2 regions of the Eggerthella timonensis genome follow, and region 1 is predicted to be linked to the other one. Evidence: predicted binding sites of a transcription regulator. Region 1 holds the regulator's gene; the other holds the start of a gene.
What was found. The regulator HrcA, encoded in region 1, represses chaperone genes, less so after heat shock. The targets are predictions, from matches to a motif close to TNTTAGCANNCNNNNNNNNNGNNTGCTAANA.

Region 1 (3,869 bases):
TGGACGGGCCGAGCGACACGAGCGAGGAGCGGGGGTTGCAGGCCGAAAGCGCCTCCACCTCGCGCTCGGTCAGGCCGCCCTCGGGCCCCACCACCACGACCACGCGAGCGCCCTGCGCCGCCGGGCCGCCGCCGAGCGCACGGTCGAGCGCGACGTCGAGCCGCGACGCGCTGGGAGCCTCCTCCCAGCACACGAGCACCGCCGCGGCCGTCTCCAGCAGCGCGCACGTCTCCCCCAGGCCCGCCGGCTCCCGCACCTCGGGCACGGCCGGCTGCCCCGACTGCATGGCCGCGCTCTTCGCGATGGCGCGCCAGCGCTCGGCCTTCGCCGCGCCCTTGCGGGCGTCGAGCCGCACGATGGAGCGCTCGCATGCCAGGGGCGCGAAGGCGGACACGCCCAGCTCGGTGGCGTGGCGGATCACCGTCTCCATCTTGTCGCCCTTGGCCAGGCCTTGCACGAGCGTCACCGACGGACCCGCGTCTGCGCGCTCGAAGCGCTGCGCGATGCGCACGACCGGCAGCGCCTCGTCGAACGCGACGATCTCGCAAGCGAAGTAGTCCTGCGCCGCGTCCACCACCGCGATGCGCTCGCCCGGCGCCAGCCTGAGCACCCGGGCGTGCTTCGCGTCGTCGGCCTCGAGGCGCAGCGGGAACGCCGCGGCCTCCTCGTCGGCCAGCACCTGGTCGCGCAGGTAGAAATGCTGCAGGGACATCGCGGGTCCGCTAGTTGAACGCGTCGCGGAGCTTCTGGAGCGGGGTGCGCTCGTCGGCGACGTTCTCGCCCAGCTCCTCGGCCAGCTGCTCCAGCAGCTCGCGCTGCTTCTTCGTCACCTTCTTGGGCACCACCACGTTCACGTGCACGAACATGTCGCCGCGCGACTCGCTGCGGAACTTCGGCATGCCGAAGCCCTTCACGCGCACCACCTGCTCGTTCTGGCAGCCTTCGGGGATGCGCACCTGCACCTTCTCGCCCTCGAAGATGCCGTCGATCTCGATCTCGGCTCCGAGGGTGGCCTGCACGATGGACACGTTCGCCCGCGCGTGCAGGTTGTCGCCGTCGCGCTCGAAGAACTCATGCGGCTGGATGCGGCACGTGACGATGAGGTCGCCCGGGCGCGCGCCGTGCATGCCGGCCTCGCCGAAGCCGGACAGGCGCAGCTGCTGCGCGTCGCGGATGCCCACGGGCACCTCCACGGTGACGCGCTGGCGGTCGGGCACGCGGCCCTGGCCCTCGCACTCGGGACACGGGTTCTCGATGGTGTGGCCCGTGCCGCCGCAGGTCTTGCACGTGGTGGCCGTCTGCATGTCTCCGAGGAACGTGTGCTGGATGGTGACCACGCGGCCCTGCCCGTGGCAGTCGGGGCAGGTGACCTCGCGACCGTCGGGGCCGAGGCCCGAGCCCTCGCAGTCGGGGCACGGGGCGAGACGGTCGTAGACGATCTCCTTCTTCGCGCCGGCGGCCACTTCCTCGAGCGTCAGGCGCAGGCCCACGCCCATGTCGCGGCCCTCCTTGCGCATCGGCGTGCGGCCGGTCGCCTGCCCGCCGAAGAAGGAGCTGAAGATGTCGCCCATGCCGAAGCCGCCGCCGAAGAGGTCCTCGAAGTCGACGTAGCCGCCGCCCCCGTAGGGGCTGCCGCCGCCGGCCGCGCCCGGAATGGTGCCGAAGCGGTCGTATTGGGCGCGCTTCTGCGCGTCGGACAGCACGTCGTAGGCCTCGTTCAGCTCTTTGAACTGGTCTTCGGCATCGGGCGCCTTGTTCACGTCCGGATGAAGCTCGCGCGCGCGCCGACGGAACGCCTTCTTGATCTCGTCTTCGGTTGCCTCGCGGGACACGCCCAGAACTTCGTACAGATCCTTCGCCATCTTGCTTTCGAAACCTTTCCTCGAGGACGGCGCGTCCCGCGCCGCCGCCACATGTCGTTTATACGTCCTCCAGCGCCGCGCTCGCTATGCGCACCGCCTGGATCACCTTGGAATAGTCCATGCGCGTGGGCCCCACCACGGCCACGACGCCCGCCGATGCGCCGCGCCCGTAACGGCTGGCCACCACCGACACGCCCGCCAGCGCGGCCGCGTCGTTCTCGCGCCCGATGCGCACGCTGGGAACGCCCGCGCTTCGCCGGGCGGCGTCGTCGAGGATCTGCAGCAGCACGGTGTCGTCCTCGAGCACCTGCATGACGGGCAGCAGCGCCTGGGACTGGCTGAACTCGGGCTTCGTCAGAAGCGAGCTGACGCCCAGGCGATGGGTGCGCGACGCGTCGCCTTCCTGCAGGCACGACAGCACCTCGTCGAGGGCCATGCGCACGAGCGGGTCGCGGAACGCCTCGACCATGCCCTCGCCCAGGCCGTCCTCGATCTCCTGCAGGGACTTGCCGCCCATGACCTCGGAGAGGAAGCGCTGAACGCGGGCCAAGTCGTCGGGGGACACCTCTTCGGCGAACTCCATCTGGCGGTTGAACACCTGGCCGTCCTCGGTGACGAGCACCACGAGGGCGCACTGCGGGGACAGCGAGATGAGCGAGAGCTGCTTGATGTGCAGGTTCAGCACCGACGGCGCCAGCACGATGGACAGGCAGTCGGTGAGGCGGGTGAGCGCCGACGACGTCTGCTCGAGCAGCGCATCGAGCTCGCTCGCGCTGCGGCGCAGCTGGTCGACGACGGGCCGGTAGCGGTCGTCGTCGCCGGCGAGGTCGGAGGCGAGCAGGTTGTCGACGAACGCGCGGTAGCCGAAATCGGTCGGGATGCGCCCGGCAGACGTGTGCGGCTGCGTGATGTAGCCGCCGTCCTCGAGAACGGACAGCTCGTTGCGCACCGTGGCCGGGCTCACGCCCAGCTGATAGCGCTCCGTCAACGTGCGCGACCCCACGGGCAGAGCGCGCGCGACGTACTCTTCGATGAGGGCGCTCAGCACCCGTTGCCTTCGATCCGAAAGCACGCTCCTCCACCTACCTCTCTCTTACCGGTCTCTTGCCGGTCCGCGTTCCCCGAACCCGAACCCGAACCATAGTAACGCATCATATTAGCAGCCGAAAGCCGAGAGTGCTAACGACAGTCGCAAATTGTGGAGAAACTCGACGGTTACTGCACATGGGACGCGCGTGCCAGTCGCGCGCGCGGCACCCACGATCGCGTGCCGCCCGGAAGCCCTGCAGGCTCCCGGGCTATTCGCGACACGCGAATCGGCGCGTTTCAAGCAGTTTTTGCGTTTTGCGCGCATCGGAAGCGCGCTTTTCAGGGCAATCGCCGTACGCCACCTATGCGATCAGGGCTTATGTGCATAACGCAGCGCGAGCTTCGGGCAAAAACCGCCCGCATGCAAGCTTAAAACGCGCAAAACGCAAAAATTGCTTGCTTCCGGGCGATTCTCGCGCTGCCGTTCCCTCAATGCATGCACGGAGAAGGCGGGAGCGCGAAGGGCCTGGCCTAGGGCGCCAGGTCGAACAGCTCGCCGTACAGCTCGTTGCCGCAGAGCCAACCTCGCTCGGTGGGGCGCCAGCGGCCTTTCGCATGCTCGACGAGGCCGCGCTCCTCGAGGGCGGCCAAGGTCGCGGGCGCTTCGGGAAGCAGCTCGGCGGCCCGCGCGACGCGCTCGTCGGACACGCCGTCGGTCATGCGCATGCCCAGCATGAGGTCCTCGGCGGCCATCTGGCGCGGATCGAGGTCGTCGGTGACCGCGCCGTCCTTCACCCGCATGCGGCGCTCGGCGTTCTGCGTCATCGTGGCGGCCGAGCGGCCGAGCCCCAGGTAGGGCACGCCCGTCCAGTACGCGATGTTGTGGCGGCAGCGGTAGCCGGGGCGGGCGTAGCTCGCCACCTCGTAGCGCTCGAAGCCCGCCTCGGCCAGCACGCGCGCGGCGATCTCCATGTGCGC
Region 2 (3,869 bases), 1.7 Mb from region 1:
AGGACGGCCAGCCCGGCTTCAACACGCCCAGCGGCAAGATTGAGCTGGTGTCCGAAGTGATGAAGGAATGCGGGCTGGAGGGCCTTCCGCTGTACAACGAACCGGTGAGCAGCCCCATCAGCACGCCCGACCGCGCGAAGGACTACCCGCTCATTCTGAACACGGGCTCGCGCGTGCCCATGTACTCGCACTCGAAGCTGCGCGACTGCCCCTGGCTCAACCAGTTCATGCCCGATCCCATCGTGCGCCTGCATCCGAAGACGGCGGCTGAGCGCGGTCTGGAAGACGGCGATCAGGTGCGCGTGTTCAACCACCTCGGCGAGATCGAGGTGAAGCTTGAGGTGACGAACCTCGTGCTGCCGGGCGTGGTGGACATCTTCCACGGCTGGGAGAAGGCGAACGTGAACAAGCTGACCGAGCGCGAGTTCGACCACGTGACGGGCTACCCGCCGTTCAAGTCGGGCCTGTGTCAAGTCGAGCGAGCGTAGGTGGTTGCCATGAAGCCGAAGAAGTGGCCCATCGTCGTCGGTACGGTCGCGCTCGTGTTTGTGGTGGCGGGCATGGGGTTCTGGGTGTGGCACGAGCAGCCCAGCTTTTGCGCGGCCATCTGCCACACGCCGATGGATCCCTACGTCGAAACCTACGATCAGCCGTTGGGCGAGGCGGGCGTGGACAAGTGGGGCAACGAGGTGGCCGACACGTCCAGCATGCTGGCGGTGGCGCACAAGGCCTCGGGCAAGACGTGCCTTGACTGCCATGTTCCCACGCTGGGCGAGCAGATGGCCGAGGGCGCGTCCTGGGTAACGGGCGGTTACGGCGTGCCGTTGCAGGAGGCCACGCTCGCGGACTTGGGAGCGGCGCGCGGCGTTGCGTCGGATGAGTTCTGCCTGAACGAGTCGTGCCACAACCTCACGCGCGACGACCTGGCGAACGCGACCGCTGGCATGACCCGCAACCCGCACCTGGCCTACCACGGCGACATCACGTGCGACTCGTGCCACAAGGCCCACCGCGCGTCGGTGAACTACTGCACCCAATGCCACGCCGACGCCGAAACCCCTGCCGGTTGGCTGACCGCGAAGGAAAGCACCGACCTGCCCACCGGGTAGCGCCGCGCGCTGAGCGGAGCCATCCCTCCCTTCTGATCGAGCGGCCGTCCTTTTGGGCGGCCGCTCGAGGGCTTTCCGGCCGTTGTCTCGCGTGCGCAGGAGTCGTCTGTCTGATGTGCGGAAAAATCGGGGTTTTGGCAATCCTGCTCGATTGTTTGGTGCGTTCGGAAAATCGCGACCTGGGGTTTTCTGGCGATGCGCGTCGTCGGCGCGCTGTCGATGGCGTTCGAGACGAGGGCGAATTGCCAAAACCCCGATTTTCCCGCACATAGCCAGTCGAAGCTGCGCTTCCGGCTGTCTGCACGACGGGGAGCGCAGGAGGCGTTCTGCCTCTCCTGTGCAGCTGTTCTGCAATCGGGGCGTCTTCCGCTTGACATCTCCGCGTGCCGCACTAAAATCACGTGTTAGCACTCGAAGCCCGAGACTGCTAAAGATGCAGTCCGGCACGTACGAAAAGGAGAGCGACGCCAACTATGCGCAAGTTCAAAACCGAGAGCAAGAAGCTGCTCGACCTCATGATCAACTCCATCTACACGAACCGCGAGATCTTCCTGCGCGAGCTCATCTCGAACGCGTCGGACGCGGTCGACAAGCTGTACTTCCGCAGCCTCACCGACAAGGACATCCAGCTAGGCAAGGACGAGCTGGGCATCCGCGTTGCGTTCGACAAGGACGCGCGCACGATCACGGTCAGCGACAACGGCATCGGCATGACGAAGGACGAACTCGACCGCAACCTGGGCACCATCGCGCACTCCGACAGCATGGAGTTCAAGACGGACAACGCCGACGTGCAGGGCGACGACGTGGACATCATCGGCCAGTTCGGCGTGGGCTTCTACTCCGCCTTCATGGTGGCGTCCAAGGTGCGCGTCGTGTCGAAGGCGTACGGCAGCGACGAGGCCTGGGCCTGGGAGAGCGACGGCGTCGAGGGTTACACCATCGAGGAGGCCACGCGCGAGGGCCACGGCACCGACATCATCCTCACCATCAAGGACAACACCGACGAGGATAGCTACGACACGTTCCTCAGCGAGTTCAGCCTGAAGAACCTCATCAAGCGCTACAGCAACTACGTGCGTTACCCCGTGCAGATGGAAGTGTCGAAGACGCGCCAGAAGCCGAAGCCCGAGGACGCCGGCGACGACTACCAGCCGGAATACGAGGACTACACTGAGATCGACACCATCAACTCGATGATCCCCATCTGGAAGCGCAGCAAGTCGGAAGTCACCGACGAGGAGTACCACGAGTTCTACAAGACCGACTTCCACGACTTCACCGACCCGGCGCGCACGTTCAGCATCCACGCCGAGGGCGCGCTCAGCTACGACGCGCTGCTGTTCATCCCCGGCCGCGCTCCGTACGATCTGTACAGCAAGGACTTCAAGAAGGGCCTCGCGCTGTACAGCTCCAACGTGCTGATCATGGAGAAGTGCGAGGAGCTGCTGCCCGACCACTTCAACTTCGTGCGCGGCGTGGTGGACAGCCAGGACCTGCAGCTGAACATCAGCCGCGAGACGCTGCAGCACAACAGCCAGCTGCGCGCCATCGCGAAGAAGATCGAGAAGAAGATCACGTCCGAGTTGAAGAAGATGCGCGACAACGACCGCGAGGAGTACGAGAAGTTCTTCGAGAACTTCGGCCGCGGCCTGGAGTTCGGCATCTACAACAGCTACGGCTCGCTGAAGGACCAGCTGGCCGACTTGTTGCTGTTCTACTCGGCAAAGCAGGAGAAGCTGGTCACGCTGGACGAGTACTTGGCCGCCGCCCCTGCCGACCAGAAGGCCATCTACTACGCGGCGGGCGAGAGCATCGAGCGCCTGGGCAAGATGCCCATCGTGAAGACGGTGTTAGGGAAGGGCTATGACGTGCTGCTGTGCACGAAGGACGTCGATGAGTTCTGCTTCCAGGCGATGATGACGTACGGCGCGCCCGCGTCCGAGGGTGAGGAGGCGCCGGAGCCGCTGGAGCTGAAGAACGTGGCGTCGGGCGACCTCGATCTGGCCTCCGAGGAGGAAAAGAAGGAAGCCGAGGAGACGACGAAGGACAACGAGGCCCTGTTCGCCGCCATGAAGGATGCGCTGGGCGACTCGGTGACGAAGGTGGCCGTGTCGTCGCGCCTGGAGGATGCGCCGGCGTGCATCACCGCGGCGGGCCCGGTGTCGCTCGAGATGGAGCGCATCATGGCGCAGATGCCCGACGGCGGCGACGCCATCAAGTCCGAGCGCGTGCTTGAAGTGAACGCGAAGCACGCGGTGTTCGACGTGCTGCGCGCTGCGCAGGAAGCCGGCGACGCCGACAAGGTGAAGCTGTACGCGGAGCTGCTGTACAACCAGGCGCTGCTGGTTGAAGGCCTGCCCATCGAGGATCCGGTAGCCTATGCGAACGCCGTGACGAAGCTGATGGCGTAAAACTTGTTGAAGCGGGGGCGCTCGTGCTGGCGAGGCCCCTTCGTTTTTGCCGCGCGCGAACGAATGTTTCACGTGAAACGCGCGAAGCAACTTCTTCTTGGGAAGCCCTTGTCGTCTTGGCGGCAAGGGCCTTTGCTTAGCTTTCGAAGGGCGCAAAAGGGTAGCCATGACAAAGTTTTCCGTGGCAAACCTCGGGTGCTTCGAAGTGGTGGGGCGTGCGACCTGGTCTTACGGTAAGGACCCTCTTCATCGGGCGACGAGAACGAGCCGAAGGCATGCTCGGAATTGTCATGGCTCCTGTTTTGCGTCCAACTTTTCTGCGGCGGGGGTTTAACGCCGCGCGCCT

Region 2: htpG (molecular chaperone HtpG) is a predicted target of HrcA. The motif match lies at 1,512-1,542, and genes of this name have one in related genera.

What each region holds. Positions count from the first base shown of each region.
Region 1 is NZ_FXXA01000002.1:2,555,579-2,559,447, forward strand. Features, by position in the region: gene C1A15_RS10685 (RsmE family RNA methyltransferase) at 1-712, opposite strand, end outside; gene dnaJ (molecular chaperone DnaJ) at 723-1,862, opposite strand; gene hrcA (heat-inducible transcriptional repressor HrcA) at 1,921-2,934, opposite strand; gene hemW (radical SAM family heme chaperone HemW) at 3,423-3,869, opposite strand, start outside.
Region 2 is NZ_FXXA01000002.1:831,559-835,427, forward strand. Features, by position in the region: gene C1A15_RS03460 (molybdopterin-containing oxidoreductase family protein) at 1-488, shown strand, start outside; gene cgr1 (cytochrome c-type protein Cgr1) at 498-1,109, shown strand; gene htpG (molecular chaperone HtpG) at 1,583-3,523, shown strand; gene C1A15_RS03475 (bifunctional metallophosphatase/5'-nucleotidase) at 3,854-3,869, opposite strand, start outside.